DNA from 4 places in the Rhizobium sp. TBD182 genome. Region 1 is predicted to be linked to each of the others. Evidence: riboswitches for the same ligand, from Rfam matches in the RefSeq annotation. Region 1 holds a riboswitch; each other region holds the start of a gene.

The links. A riboswitch is a leader RNA that binds a small molecule or an ion and turns the genes downstream of it on or off. The one in region 1 is predicted to bind cobalamin.
Region 2: it holds a riboswitch for cobalamin, as region 1 does, so the genes downstream of both, bluB (5,6-dimethylbenzimidazole synthase) here and T18_RS10015 (ABC transporter substrate-binding protein) in region 1, are expected to answer to the same signal.
Region 3: it holds a riboswitch for cobalamin, as region 1 does, so the genes downstream of both, T18_RS05020 (CbtB domain-containing protein) here and T18_RS10015 (ABC transporter substrate-binding protein) in region 1, are expected to answer to the same signal.
Region 4: it holds a riboswitch for cobalamin, as region 1 does, so the genes downstream of both, nrdH (glutaredoxin-like protein NrdH) here and T18_RS10015 (ABC transporter substrate-binding protein) in region 1, are expected to answer to the same signal.

Annotation. Positions count from the first base shown of each region.
Region 1 covers NZ_BDLN01000002.1:274,564-278,341, reverse strand. Annotated here, with positions in the region: gene argE (acetylornithine deacetylase) at 1-238, opposite strand, end outside; gene T18_RS10020 (GNAT family N-acetyltransferase) at 450-1,328, shown strand; cobalamin riboswitch at 1,368-1,604, shown strand; partial or broken gene T18_RS10015 (ABC transporter substrate-binding protein) at 1,847-2,800, shown strand; gene T18_RS10010 (FecCD family ABC transporter permease) at 2,797-3,778, shown strand, end outside.
Region 2 covers NZ_BDLN01000001.1:264,104-267,881, forward strand. Annotated here, with positions in the region: gene T18_RS01395 (VOC family protein) at 1-121, opposite strand, end outside; gene T18_RS01400 (TolB family protein) at 314-1,144, shown strand; cobalamin riboswitch at 1,272-1,458, shown strand; gene bluB (5,6-dimethylbenzimidazole synthase) at 1,556-2,272, shown strand; gene T18_RS01410 (DUF2865 domain-containing protein) at 2,342-3,442, opposite strand; gene T18_RS01415 (NADP-dependent malic enzyme) at 3,578-3,778, opposite strand, start outside.
Region 3 covers NZ_BDLN01000001.1:991,001-994,778, forward strand. Annotated here, with positions in the region: gene T18_RS05005 (type 1 glutamine amidotransferase family protein) at 10-576, shown strand; gene T18_RS05010 (hypothetical protein) at 680-994, opposite strand; gene T18_RS05015 (CbtA family protein) at 999-1,715, opposite strand; gene T18_RS05020 (CbtB domain-containing protein) at 1,726-1,908, opposite strand; cobalamin riboswitch at 2,075-2,300, opposite strand; gene T18_RS05025 (c-type cytochrome) at 2,392-3,312, opposite strand; gene T18_RS05030 (c-type cytochrome) at 3,399-3,778, opposite strand, start outside.
Region 4 covers NZ_BDLN01000001.1:1,757,011-1,760,788, reverse strand. Annotated here, with positions in the region: gene T18_RS08810 (ABC transporter permease) at 1-493, shown strand, start outside; gene T18_RS08805 (ATP-binding cassette domain-containing protein) at 493-1,275, shown strand; gene T18_RS08800 (nucleoside triphosphate hydrolase) at 1,272-1,901, shown strand; cobalamin riboswitch at 2,033-2,257, shown strand; gene nrdH (glutaredoxin-like protein NrdH) at 2,513-2,734, shown strand; gene nrdI (class Ib ribonucleoside-diphosphate reductase assembly flavoprotein NrdI) at 2,747-3,145, shown strand; gene nrdE (class 1b ribonucleoside-diphosphate reductase subunit alpha) at 3,133-3,778, shown strand, end outside.

The sequences.
Region 1 (3,778 bases):
ATTCCGGCTCGCTGGCGGGTACGACATCCATATGGCCGGACAAAACATATCCGGCGCGATCGGCCGGGCCGAAGGTGGCGAAGAGATTGGCGCGGTCGCCCTCCGGTCCCGCAAGCAGCGATACTTTCGCGCCGTGGCTTTCAAGATAATCGGCGATCCAGCCGGCAATATCGCCATTGGCGGTTCCAACGACCGACGGGAAACCGACGAGACGCTCAAGGATTTCGATTGCGTTCAATGGTCGTCTCCGCTGACCGGATTGTCATCCCGAAAGCTTAGAATGGACTGCGACGTTTATCTGCTGAAATGCGAATGATTTCGGTAGATTGTTGTGACCTTCCAGTGCTTTCAGAAAATTCGTGCTGGCGTAACCGGCTACCGTCGGATGTCGTGGGCTAGGCCGGGACCGGATGAAGGTTGTGAGCCGTAGGGGATGAGGGCCGTTGGTTATGGACCTGCTCAAAGTCGATAGTTTCGAGCTGCGGACCGTGGATATCGCGGACGTGGATGCCGATCATCTGCATGCACTCTCCATGGCCGTCGGATGGCGATATCACGCGAATGAATGGTGTTTTCTGCGGCAATGCGGCGTGGGTCTCGCCGCGCTCGATGAGATCGACCGTGTTGTCGCAACCGCGATGCTCTTTCCCTATGATCAGGGGTTTGCGACGCTTGGCATGGTCATTGTTTCCCCCCGTTTGCAGGGGCAGGGCGTAGCACCATGGCTGGTGCAGAAACTTGTCGCGAAATTCCCCACTGTCTCCCTGCGGTTGAACGCGACGGGAGCGTCGCGGCGGTTGTTTTCAAGGTTGGGTTTTGCCGGCGATGCGGAAAAAGTATATCTGTTCCGGGGAAGGGCGAATTGCCTTTTCGAGATACCGCCGCCCGGCAGAAAACAACGAATAGAGCCGTTATCCGCAGGTCATCTGACTGATGTGGTGGAACTAGACCGGGCGGCTTTTGGCGTTTCGCGCCGGAACGTTTTGCAGCGACTTTTGACGCAGAATGCGGGTTACGGTGTGTTTGAGGCGGACCGTCTTACCGCTTTTGCGCTGCGCCGTGCGGCAGGGCGGGGCCACATTATCGGTCCGGTCGTTGCGGGTGCGGACATGGATGCGATTGCGCTTGTGAGGCGGCATTTTACCGATCTGGACGATGAGCTGGTGCGTCTCGACACCATCAGCGACAATAGTCTCTTTATTGATTTTATTGCGCAATCCGGGCTGGTGGTGATTGAAACCCTTACCACCATGTCCAAAGACGCGCCGCAACCGGCGCCTTCCGGCGCTACAAAAATTTTCGCGTTGGCGGGTCCGTCTTTGTGCTGAGCTGCAGCACTATCGCAATTGACGCCCCGGCGCTTGCCCCTTATGTCAGAAAGTGACGGTTCCTGAAGCCGAAGGGCAAAGGGATTAATAGGGAACATGGTGCGGGTGATTTCTATCGCCCAATGCCGTGGCTGCCCCCGCAACTGTAAGCGGATTGCCGCTCATCCTCGTGACGCCTGAAAAGCGTCATGCCACTGCACCCTTCAAGGTGCGGGAAGGCAGATGAACGGCGTATATTCGTGAGCCAGGAGACCTGCCGTCATAATATTGACCATCGTTACGGGCGGGGATGCCCGGAAGAGGAGCTGATTATGACCTTTCCGTCCGCGGAAACGTATTTAGAGTCCCGTTCTCCATCTCCACACTTGTTGTCGCTCTGTCACTACGCGTTTTGACGCGCGGCCTGCGGATCACGCCACTTTACTTAGACTGGAGAACATATGTTTCATTTCAAACGCCTGCCGGTTTCCGCCGTTCTTCTGGTTGTCGCATTAGCGGCCTTGCCCGCCGGTGCCGCTCAGGCTGCCGAAACCACCTATCCGCTGACGATCAATAGCTGCGGCCACGAAATCACCTTCAAGCAGGCGCCCGCCCGCACAGTATCGGTCGGCCAGAGCACGACCGAGGTTCTCTATCTGCTCGGCGTGGCCGACAAGGTGGTAGGTACGGCGCTGTGGATCGGCCCGGTTCTTAAGGGTTACGAGGACGCCAATGCCAAGGTGGAGCGGCTTGCCGACAATGATCCGAGCTTCGAGGCGGTGGTTGGCAAGAGGCCGGACCTCGTGACGACGCAGTTCCAGTGGCAGATCGGTCCCGAAGGCGTTGTCGGAACACCGGAGCAATTCGCCGAACTCGGTATTCCCGTTTATACCTCGCCTGCCGATTGCATGGGCAAGGACAACTCCGGCGGCGGCGACGGCGTGCGCAAGTCCGTTTTCACCATGGACCTGATCTACCAGGAGGTCCGCGACCTTGCGAAAATTTTCAACGTGCAGGATCGCGGCGAGGAAGTCGTTGCCGACCTGAAAAAGCGTGAGGAAGCCGCCCGCGCCAAGATCGCTTCGGCGAATGGCAAGATTTCAGCAGTCTTCTGGTTCTCCAGCGCCGAGCTGGATATCGATCCTTACGTGGCGGGCCGCAATGGTGCGCCGGGTTACATCATGTCCGCGCTCGGACTGAAGAACGTTATCGAAAGCGATGAGGAATGGCCGACTGTTGGCTGGGAAACCATCGCCAAGGCCAATCCGTCCGTGATCGTTGCCGGCAAGATGGACCGCCGGCGTTTTCCCGCCGATGACGTCGCCGTCAAGCTCAAGTTCCTCGCTACCGATCCGGTTGCCAGCATCATGCCCGCCGTCAAGGCGGCCCATGTCTTCGAAATGGACGCGCAGGCGATGAACCCGACCATCCGCACGATCGAAGGCATTGAAACGCTGGCCGAGGCGATTTCCACAGCCGGTCTCGCCAAGTGAACGGTCTTTCCGTCAATCTTGGCAGGGCGGGTCTGGCTTTTGCCGCACTCGCCCTGCTGCTCGTCGCGCTGATGGCCGGTGCGGCCATCGGCGAGACTGCCATTCCGTTCGACGTGGTGGCAAAGACCATTGCCAATCGTGTCTTCCATGCGGGTTATCCGCTGGAGCCGCTGGATGAGGGCATCGTCTGGAGTTACCGCCTCAGCCGCGCCGTTGTTGCCGCGTGCTGTGGCGCCTCGCTGGCGCTGGCCGGTGCGGTGCTTCAATCACTTCTGCGCAACCCGCTCGCCGATCCATATATCCTCGGTATTTCCGCAGGCGCCTCAACCGGGGCCGTGGCCGTGGCGCTTCTGGGCTTCGGGGCGGGGTTCCTGACGATGCCGGCCGGCGCCCTGATCGGGGCTTTTGTGGCTTTTTCGCTTGTCAGCCTTCTGGCGGTGCGGGCAGGGCACGGCAACAGCGCCATCATCCTGGCGGGGGTCGCCGGTTCGCAACTGTTCAACGCCATGACGTCGTTCATCGTCACCAAATCCGCCAATGCCGAACAGGCGCGCGGCATCATGTTCTGGCTGCTGGGCAATCTTTCGGGCGTGCGCTGGCCGGATGTCTGGCTGGCTTTGCCCGTCAGTATTGCGGGTCTTGGGGTGTGCCTCTGGTACGCACGCGCGCTTGATGCTTTCGCTTTCGGCGGTCAGGCAGCAGCTTCGCTCGGTATTCCGGTGCGCCGGGTCTATGCGGTGCTGATCTCGGTTTCGGCGGTCATGACGGCAGTCATGGTGTCGCTGGTCGGTTCCATCGGCTTCGTCGGTCTCGTCATCCCGCATGCGGCGCGCATCTTCGTTGGCGTTCGCCACGGCATGTTGCTGCCGGTGACGGCGCTGACCGGTGCAATTTTCATGATCATCGCAGATATCCTCTCGCGCACCGTCATTCCGGGGCAGGTGCTGCCGATCGGTGTGATCACTGCGCTGGTCGGCG
Region 2 (3,778 bases), on a different contig from region 1:
CGAAGGTCTTTTCGAAGCCCAGCACACGGACATAAAAGTCATGGGCCTTTTCGATATTCTTGACAGGAAGCATTGCGGCGATCCGACCGAAGCGGATGCCGTGATCGGCGATGGTGTTCATCGCGGAACCTCGGATCTGGAAGAAACGGGCAGGGGTGCGGGCGGTGCCGGAACGCTGCTGTTTTTTCCTATTTGAATTTGCAGGGCGGTGCCTGCGGCAATAGGATCATAATCACGGCGGTGGCGGATGCAAACGGAATGTTTGTGCCATTCAACGCTCCACGCCAGACGATCGACAGGCCCGGGAGGCAGCATGCGCAGTTCCATCGAAATCTTCAACATCCGCACTCGGCAGATGCGGGTGGTCTGGCAGACGCCGGAGCTGTTCGAGGCTCCGAACTGGTCGCCGGACGGGAAATATCTGCTTCTGAACTGCGACGGTCTGCTTTATCGCCTGTCACTTGCCGGCGACCCTTCGCCGGACAAGGTCGATACTGGCTTTGCGACAATCTGCAACAATGACCACGGCATTTCGCCTGATGGTTCGCTTTATGCCATTTCCGACAAGGTGGAGTTAGGCAAGAGTGCCATCTATCTGCTGCCTTCGACGGGCGGAACGCCGCGTCTGATGACTAAGAACCTTCCCTCCTACTGGCACGGCTGGTCGCCGGACGGGAAAGGTTTCGCCTATTGCGGCATTCGCGATCAGGTTTTCGATATTTATTCCATGGACATAGACAGCGGCGTTGAGACACGCCTTACCCATGGTGAGGGCCGCAATGACGGGCCGGATTATTCGCCGGATGGAGAATGGATCTATTTCAACTCCAGCCGCACCGGCCAGATGCAGATCTGGCGCGTGCGGGTGGATGGCTCGGCCGTCGAGCGTATCACCGACAGCGTCTATGGCGACTGGTTCCCGCATCCGTCTCCCAGCGGTGACAAAGTCGTCTTCGTCTCCTACGACGCCGATGTCTTCGACCATCCGCGCGACCTTAACGTGCGCGTGCGGCTGATGGATATGGATGGTGGCAATGCCGAAACGCTGTTTGACCTTTTCGGCGGGCAGGGAACGATGAATTCGCCCAACTGGTCACCGGACGGGGATGAGTTCGCTTATGTGCGGTATTTTCCCGTTGGGTGAGGCGGTAGGGGTGCTTCAGCTGGCGCGCGTCTGCGCGGCGGCTGAAGGCCGCAATACGCCGGTGAGGTGGCCACGGTCACATTGCCGCATCGCTGCGCAAGATACTTGTATTTGCAATCTTTGTTGCTCATAAGCTTCTTCGTCAGGTGCCTGCCCTTTAGGGCGGGAGAATCGGGAATCCGGTGCAAGACCGGAACGTGCCCAGCGCTGTGAGGCGGATGCCCTTTTTCTTGATGCCACTGAATCCATTCGGGAAGGCGAAAGTGGGCGGATGAAGCCGAGTCAGAAGACCGGCCTGACAGGATAGACCAGACCGCGTGGACGGCGGCAGGTTGTTGCAGCAGCGCGTCGTGCAGGTGAAAACCGGAGCCGGTTTTCGTGGCGGCGCGCCAGCATTGTTGGGGATAGACGATGCCGACCGATCCACTCGCGACCAGTTCGCTTGACGCCAATGCATTCGATCACGCGCTTTCGCCCGCCTACCCGTTTTCCGAGGGGGAGCGAGAGGCGATCTACCGTGCCATCGAAACCCGCCGTGATGTGCGCGACCAGTTCCTTCCGGATCCATTGCCGGAAGATGTGGTCGAGCGCTTGCTGAAGGCGGCGCATTCCGCGCCATCAGTCGGTTTCATGCAGCCGTGGAATTTCACGCTCGTCACTGACGGTGCGGTCAGGCAGGCAACCTGGGTTGCCTTCAGCCGCGCCAATGGCGAGGCGGCGGCGATGTTCGAGGGGGAGCAGCAGGCGCTTTACCGCAGCCTCAAGCTTGAGGGCATCCGCAAGGCGCCGCTCAGCATCTGCGTCACCTGCGATCCGACGCGTGGCGGCAAGGTGGTGCTGGGCCGTACCCACAATCCGCGCACCGATGTCTATTCCACCGTCTGCGCCATCCAGAACCTCTGGCTTGCAGCGCGCGCCGAAGGCATCGGCGTCGGCTGGGTCAGCATTTTCCACGATAGCGACATTCGCACCATTCTGGAGATTCCCGACCACATCGAGATCGTCGCCTGGCTATGCCTCGGCCGCGTCGATACACTTTATACCGAGCCGGAACTGGCGGTGAAGGGGTGGCGCCAGCGCGTGCCGCTGGACGAGCTGGTGTTTCGCAATCGCTGGGGCGGGCGGTAAAGAGAACACGCGACCGTCTTGTGAGTGAGACAGAGCGTTGCCAACTCCATACCGTGTGCCTGATGGGAGCTATTGCTGCGGCTGAATGCCCTTCAGCGCCGGGTTCTTCAGGTCGATCCGGCCTGTCTGGTCGGGCAGGAATTTAGGGCCGATGACGCGGACCCTGCTGTTGTTCGGGTCATAGTCGCGTTCCGGAACCGGTTGTTCCGGCGGCTTTGCGGCCTGCTGCAGTTCGGTTGGTTTTTTGGGGGTGTCACCTTGCGGTGATGGAATGGTCGTGATGCTGGAATAGGGTTTCTCAGCTTCCGGCCGCGCAGCCTCCTGCTGCTTCATCTCCTCGTGATAGGCGGCCATGTTGCAGGCGCAGCCTGGGGCTTTCGTTGAGGCATTTCGATAAGCAAAGGCGGTCGGCAGGTCCTTGTAGGGCTTTCCTGTTTCAGCCGAGACCATGTCAGCCGTTTCCTGCTCCGTCATGGAGTGGAAATAAAGCTCCGTCTGCGTACCCGGACACATTTTCTGGCATTGTTCGGCCTGCGCACGGAAATCGAGCGGCGAGGCATTGGAAGCGATGGGGAAAAACGAGCCGTCGCAGGTGCGCACGCACAGCGTCCTGAGTCCGCCTTCAGCAGCGGCATTGGGGTAGGGCGAAAGCTCTGCCTGTCCCGGCGGATTGCTCTGTTCGCCGAAGGCGTCGGGGTAACGTGTCACATCGGGTGCCGTCGGCTGGCGCGCTTCCGTTTCCGGAATGGCGCTGCAGCCATTGGCGTCAAGGGCGGCGAGAATGCGCTGGCGTCTGATGTCGCCATCATCGCTGCCCTGGGCCGCCATGGCATCGTCGCGGTCACGGATGATGGCATCGCGTTCGCTCTGCGCATCCGCCATCGCGTCGCTGATTTCCGCGCAGAGTTCGGCATTCGGGCTGCCATAAACGGTGACGCTTGCGGATGAACAGCCGTAACGGCGCAGATCGTTCCTGATCCTGCGGATCTCGATGTTCTGGCGGGTGAGCGCATTGGCGTAACGCCGCACCTCGGCTGTGTTGCCGATGACACGCGGCGGTTCGCGCAGCTGCGCATAAAGCGTATCGCAGACCTGATCCGCGAAAGCAGCGGCCGGGGCGATGAAAACAAGGGGAAGCAGTAGGCCGATAATGCTGCGGCGCCGGGTCAATGGTGCGATCCGTTCGATGTCCCCGGCCGGTGGCGAGGGTGTTATGCTTCGGGAAATCCTTGTTTCAGGAAGATAACATAAGCTGTTGCCGCAATGCGGCAACAGCATGTTCAAAACTGCGTTAATGCGCCTTCATCACACCGAAGGGTGCGATGCCTGCACGACGGCAAAGGCCGCCATGTTGACAACGCCGCGCGAGGTGACGCTGGGCGACAGGATATGGGCGGGAAGTGCCGTGCCAAGCAGGATGGGGCCGACATGCAGGCCCTCCGTCAGCGTGCGGGTGACGCCGAGCGTGATGTTTGCGGCATCGAGGTTCGGGAAGACCAGCAGGTT
Region 3 (3,778 bases), on a different contig from region 1:
GAGACGGTCATGACACGGATTGCCATTGCGCTTGCGCAGGATTTTGCGGACTGGGAACCGGCGCTGCTTGCCGCCGCCGCGCGCGGCTATCTCGGCGTCGAGATCGTTTACGCAACCCCGGACGGCCGGCCCGTGGTTTCAATGGGCGGGCTCAACGTTACGCCCGACACATCCTATGATGCGCTTGATCCTGCTAACATCGATGCGCTCGTCATTCCCGGCGGCCTCGGCTGGGAAAAGGGAACGGCTGTCGATCTTGGCGGGCTGGTACAGCGGTTTCGCGAGAAGGGCCGACTGGTTGCCGGCATCTGCGCGGCTGCCAGCGCGCTTGCAGGCACGGGCGCCCTTGATGACGTCGCCCATACCGGCAATTCGCTCGCCTCTCACAAGGCCTCTCCGTCCTATCGCGGCGAAGCGCTCTATCGCGACCAGCCGAAGGCGGTCAGCGATGGCGGCATCGTAACCGCAGCCGGCAGTGCACCGGTCAGTTTCGCAGTGGAAATTCTGAAACACCTCGGCCTCTTTGGTCCGGAAGCCGAGGCGGAACTTCAGGTTTTTGCGGCGGAGCACCGGTGAGGCTCAGCTTGGTGTCGGGAGTTTTGCGGATCCTCCCACCTCATTCCTGTGCTTGTCACAGGAATGAGGTGGTGGGGAAGTTAAGCCGCGAGACCATCACAAATCACCCCCGATCAAGCACCCGGCAGACACGGGGCGCGACATCCCCGCACTCCCCCGCAATCGCACGGCGGATATCGCGGCTGTTGAGATGCAGACTGCGACCGGCCGGCAAAGCCGAGCGTTTTATCTTGGCAAGGGCTGCGGCCGTAAAGGCAGCCTCATTCTCATGAAAATAGGCGAGCGCCGCTTCCCGTTCCGGACTGGCGCCAAGGACTGCCTTGAATGCAAGGCGGTGCACGGCGCAGAAAGCGCCGTGACCGGGAACGGCAAAACGCAGCGCGTCGAGTTCCTCACTCCATTCGGCTGCGTCCTGCATGGATTTAAGCCTGCTGGAAGCGCTTCAGGAAAAACGCGCTCAATGTTCCGAGCAAGGCCCAGAAGACAAAGCTGGTCACGGTGGCGGCGACGATGAACTGCCGTTCCAGCGGCAGCGGTGCCAGCGCATGTTCACCTTCCGGCGGCAGGGGCGCGCCCACCACATGTGGTGCAACGATCAACACCAGTGCGAGCACGATTGCCCAGGGTTCGCGGCGGAATGCGATCAGCGCAATGCCGCCTGCGGTCGCCGCAACCGTCGAAAGCCACCAGATTTGACGCGCCTCAAGCGCGGCCGCCGGGCTGCCCGGTAGTTCCGGCGGCAGGCCGATCATCGGCGCAAGCATGACGGCGGCAAAACCGGCCACACCCCACAAAAGGCCTTCGCGCCAGCCGGCATCGGTGCCGCGCAGCGAGATGAGGCCGGTCAGCACCAGCGCATAACCGATGGCGGTCAGCACGTTGGCGGCGACCGTATAGGCGGTGCGCTCGAAGCCGTCGGCCGGAGACCAGGCTTCCTCGTTATGTTCGTGCGCGGGAACGGCAGCGCCGGTCGTGGCCGGAGCATCGTGGCTGTGGGGCGCTTCGCCACCCGCATTTTCATAGGTTTCCGCCTTCAGGATCAGCGGCGTGGTGCCGAAAGCCTGCATGGCCGAAACGGCGAAGCCGCCAACGATGCCGACGAGGACGGCGGTAAAAACTATACTGCGAAAGAACGACATGCTTCCCACCTCAATGGCAAGGGAAAGCATTGGCATGACGTGTGTCATGCGCGGCGTTGTGAACGGCTTCCACATGCGAAAAGCCGACAAAACCGACGACGAACAGACCAAGCACGATCGCCGTCAGCGATTGCGCGAAGCTGCCCGTTTTTGCTGAAACGGCGGCATTTGCCGTATTCTGGTTGATAGACATGGTGACCCCTCTTACGGCGCGACCCCGCGCCTTTAGACGCGGCGGAACGGCAAAACGCCGTGCAGCCGCATGCGATACACTTCACCACGGGGATACGAGACTGACACAGGGCGGCACGTCCAAGCGCCACCACCCTGAAATTCCGCTCTTCCGGACACCCCGCCGGCATGGACATTTCCGTGATGGCAGGTCTCCTGGCTTACGGGTCAAAACCTGAAACACCTTCCCGGCATTGCCCTCGCCCATATTCGGCGAGATGCTTACCAGTGGCATTTCGTTTCAGGCTCTCCGCTCACAGTTGCGGGGGCAGCCACGAATGAGGATGTCTCCCTATCGTGTTCCCTTTTCACCTTCCGGAACGCCCGGAAGGAACCATCACAGGATCGTTATCCGATGGGTGTGGGTTGGAGTCAATGGCAGGCCAGCGTGAGAATTGCGCGCCGTGGCTGGATGCCGGATCAAGTCCGGCATGACGGCAAAAGGCTACCGTGCCGGGATGGCCTTTAGATAGGCGGCGATCGCATTTCGATCATCGGCCGTCAGATGCGCCATGTTCTGCTGCACCTTGACCATGGAGCCGCCGACGCTGTCGAATTCCGGGGTGAAGCCGGTTTCCAGATAGTTGGCAATATCGGCCGCCTCCCAGCTTCCGACGCTCTGCGAGCCGGGGGTGATATCGGGAATGCGGCCCTCGCCTTCGGGATTGGGACCACCGGCCAGCCATTTGCCATCGAGAAAACCGCCAAGCGCATTGCGCGGCGTGTGACATTCGCCGCAATGGCCCGGGCCTTCCACCAGATATTGGCCGCGCAGCAATTCGGCATTGGCATCGGCAAGCTCGACGCGGGGTGGCGCGGATGTATCGAAATAGAGGAATTTCCAGCCGCCCAATGCCATGCGCATGTTGAAGGGGAACGGCAGTTCGTGATCCGGCGCGTCATTCTGGCTGGCGGGCAGAACCCGCAAATAACCGAAGAGGTCGTTGATGTCCTTCTGCGTCATGCGGGCATAGGAGGCGTAAGGGAAGGACGGGTAAAGATGTTCGCCGTTCTTGCCGACGCCGCGCGTCATCGCATCGCCGAATTCCGAAAGCGTCCAGCCGCCAATGCCATGCTGCGGATCGGAGGAAATATTGGGCACATGGAAGGTGCCGAAGGGGCTTTTCAACGCTTGCCCGCCCGAAAGCGTCAAAAGCGCATCGCCCTTGGCATCTGGTGCCGCATGGCAACTTGCGCAGCCACCCGCCCAGAACAGCGTTTCGCCATTGGCAAGGTCCGGCTCGCCAAGGCTCACCCAGTGGCTGGGTGCCTGACGCACAGGCGCGGTGACCCAGGCGAAAATGCCGAAACCGGCAATGGCCGCCACCGCGATCCCGCCCGCGAGCTTCGTCCAAATGGAGGCCATGACCCCTCTCCCCATTATTACCTGATGAGATCAGGCATCATTCCCGCTGAAAAAAACGCCGCCGGGAAGCGGCGTTCTTAATAGGATCACTTCTTCAGACGGTAGGTCTGGTGGCACGCACCACAATCGGCACCGAGGGTCTGCATGGCGGCGGTGACGCCTGCCTGATCGGCGGGAAGGCTGGCGAGGACCTTGTCCGCATCGGCACCGAGCTTGGCGGCCTTGGACTTGAAGTCATCGAAATTTTCCCAGATCGCGGGTGCCGCAGCACTGCCGGTCTCGCTGCCCGGGGGAAACTGGTCGGGGAAAGCCTTGGCGTTGGTGCTGATGGTCGTCACGGCAGCCTTTACGGCTTCGGCGTCATAAGGCTTCTGGCCCTTGGAGATGGCAGCAAGCGCCCCCATGGAGCCGCCGATCTGCTTCATCATGCCTTCACGTTTTTCGACTTCGCCGGCAGCGAAGACCG
Region 4 (3,778 bases), on a different contig from region 1:
CAACAATATCCGCATCGGCAGCGCCGTCTTCACCTATGGCGTCATTGCGATGGTTCTGCTGGTTGCCCTGCTCTGGTATGTGCTGAACCGCACCGCCTGGGGTCGACATCTCTATGCAGTGGGTGATGATCCCGACGCAGCCGAACTGGCCGGCGTTAACGTCAAGCGCATGCTGACGACCGTCTACACACTTTCCGGGCTTATCTGCGCCTTCGCGGGCTGGGCTCTCATCGGCCGCATCGGCTCGGTATCGCCGACCGCCGGTCAGTTTGCCAACATCGAATCCATCACCGCAGTGGTCATCGGCGGCATATCGCTGTTTGGCGGACGCGGCTCGATCATGGGCATGATCTTCGGCGCGCTGATCGTCGGTGTCTTCTCTCTCGGCCTGCGACTTATCGGAACAGACCCACAATGGACCTATCTGTTGATCGGCGTCCTTATCATCTTGGCTGTCGCAATCGACCAGTGGATCAGAAAGGTAGCAGGCTGATGGCAAAAGAACCTATCCTCACAGCACGCAATCTCGTTAAACGCTACGGTCGTGTGACTGCGCTCGACAATGCCGATTTTGACCTTTATCCGGGCGAAATCCTCGCCGTCATCGGTGATAACGGTGCTGGAAAATCCTCTCTCATCAAGGCGATTTCCGGTGCGGTGACACCCGATGAAGGGGAGATCAGGCTTGAAGGCAAGCCGGTACAGTTCCGCTCGCCGATCGAGGCACGCAAGGCTGGTATCGAAACCGTTTATCAGAACCTTGCGCTGTCTCCCGCATTGTCCATAGCCGACAATATGTTTCTCGGCCGTGAAATCCGCAAACCCGGTATTCAGGGAAGCCTGTTCAGGGCACTGGACCGTCCGGCGATGGAAAAGTTTGCCCGTGAGAAACTCTCTGAACTCGGCCTGATGACGATCCAGAACATCAATCAGGCGGTGGAAACCCTCTCCGGCGGCCAGCGCCAGGGTGTTGCGGTGGCGCGTGCAGCCGCCTTCGGCTCCAAGGTCGTCATCCTTGACGAACCGACGGCGGCGCTCGGCGTCAAGGAAAGCCGCCGCGTTCTCGAGCTCATTCTGGATGTGCGCGCGCGAGGGCTACCGATCGTTCTCATCTCGCACAACATGCCGCATGTTTTCGAGGTTGCTGACCGGATTCATATTCATCGGCTGGGCAAGCGTTTGTGCGTCATCAATCCGAAGGACTATACCATGTCCGACGCTGTCGCCTTCATGACGGGCGCCAAGGAAGCGCCAAAGGAAACGCTGGCCGCATGACGTTGAAGCTTGAAACGATCGTCGAAGACGTTCTTCGGCGGGCAGAGGATAAATCTCGTTTTATCATTGCCATTGCCGGTCCCCCTGGGGCCGGCAAATCCACGCTGGCGGATGCCCTGTGCGGTGCCCTCGTGGCGCGCGGCGAGGCTGCGGCTGTCCTGCCCATGGACGGCTTCCATATGGATAACGGTATTCTCGAAGAACGGGGGCTCTTGCCGCGAAAAGGCGCACCGGAGACCTTCGACGTGCGCGGCTTTCTTGATATCGTCTCCGCAGTTCGTCAGGGCGGACAGGAAATCCTTGTCCCGGTTTTTGACCGCTCACGCGAAATAGCCATTGCCTCCGCTCGCGCCATCGCGCCAGAAACACGCTTCATCCTTGCCGAAGGCAACTATCTGCTGTTGAACGAGGCGCCGTGGACGAAGCTTTCCGGCAGCTTCGATCTTACCGTCTTCGTAGGCCCATCCGTTGCGGTGCTCGAGGAACGCCTGCGGGATAGATGGCAGGGCTATGGTCTCGATGCGACCGAGATTCACGCCAAACTGTTCGAAAATGATCTTCCCAACGGAAAGCGGGTGATTGAGAACTCCCGCCCCGCCGATATTCGCATCGATATCTGGGAATAACCCGCCGCTTCCGTCCGTAGGCGGCATCAAGCATTCACCGTTAAGCCTTTGTTGACCATGTGTTGAATCTTTTTGATCCACAGGGTGGGGCTTTCGCATGTCTAATTATTGACGAAAAAAAATCCTCATATACTATATGTGGTGTTCAAGGTTCTTTCGATTCGCAAGCGTCGGGAGCTAAGACGGGAATTCGGTGCGCAACACCATTATGGGGAAGCAATGCCGAAACTGCCCCCGCAACTGTAAGCGGTGAGCATCGTTCCGATTTGAGCCACTGGCGCTAAAAGCTCCGGGAAGGTGGGAATGGATGTTTTGACCCGCAAGTCAGGAGACCTGCCTTGAGCGAAAACGTCCACGGGCGGGGTGTCCGGAAGGAAGGTGTATGACGCAAATGAATTGCGTGCGCCCTTTTCTGCCCCCTCCAGAACAAGCTTCGGGGTGAAGTCATGCCAGTGCATTTTTATGAGTTTCTACGCTCGTCGGCGTAGACAGCGATCTTACGCGGCCTCACCCGCGCGCCTCGCCAGAATGACAGAACCATCGCCACCCGCTTGTGATTGCAGGCGGGCAATGTTGAGCCGTGCGTAAAAGCGGCTTCGAAAGAGGAAACAATGACCGTCACCGTTTACAGCAAGCCCGCCTGCGTCCAGTGCACTGCCACCTATCGTGCGCTTGACCGCATCGGTGTCAGCTACGAGATCGTCGATATCTCCGAAGATGCGGATGCCCTCGATCGCGTTCGCGGCCTTGGTTACATGCAGGTTCCCGTGGTCGTTGCCGGCGAACGCCATTGGGCGGGTTTCCGTCCGGACATGATTGGCTCGATCAGCTGAGGAGGCGATGCGATGGGGCTGATCGTCTATTATTCCAGCCGGTCTGAGAACACTCATCGCTTCCTTCAGAAACTGGGGCGACGATTGCTTCGCCTGCCGCTCGGCGCCGAGGAAGACGTTCCTCACGTGTCGGAGCCCTATGTTCTCGTCACCCCCACCTATGGGGGTGGCGGCATGAAAGGAGCGGTACCGAAACCGGTTATCCGGTTTTTGAACGAGCCCTCAAACCGAAATCTCATTCGCGGCGTCATCGCGGCGGGAAATACGAATTTTGGCGCAGCTTTCGCATCCGCCGGAGATATCGTGTCGCGTAAATGCGCGGTGCCGTTTCTCTACCGCTTCGAGCTTCTCGGCACGGAGGAAGATGTCGCCAACGTCAATCATGGATTGGAACGATTTTGGACACGCTGACCTCGAGCGCGGTGCGCAACACGGATGCCAAACAACAAGTAACCGCTGCGCAGAAACACCTGGACGCGGGACTGGACTATCACGCGCTGAACGCGATGCTGAACCTCTACGATGAAAACGGGAAGATCCAGCTCGACAAGGACCGCCTTGCGGCACGGCAATATTTCCTTCAGCACGTCAACCAGAACACGGTGTTTTTCCATAATCTCAGGGAAAAGCTCGATTATCTCGTGACTGAGGGATATTACGAACAGGAGGTGCTGGACCAGTATTCCTTCAATTTCGTCCGTGACCTCTACGACGAGGCCTATGCCAGAAAGTTCCGTTTTCCGACATTTCTCGGCGCCTTCAAATATTATACGTCCTATACGCTGAAGACCTTCGACGGAAAGCGTTACCTGGAGCGTTATGAGGACCGCGTCTGCATGGTGGCGCTGGCTCTGGCGCGTGGCGACGAGCAGCTTGCCCGCGATCTGATGGATGAAATCATTTCCGGCCGCTTCCAGCCGGCAACCCCGACCTTTCTCAACGCTGGCAAGAAAAGCCGCGGTGAGCTGGTTTCGTGTTTTCTGCTGCGTGTGGAAGACAATATGGAAAGCATCGGCCGGTCCATCAATTCAGCATTGCAGCTTT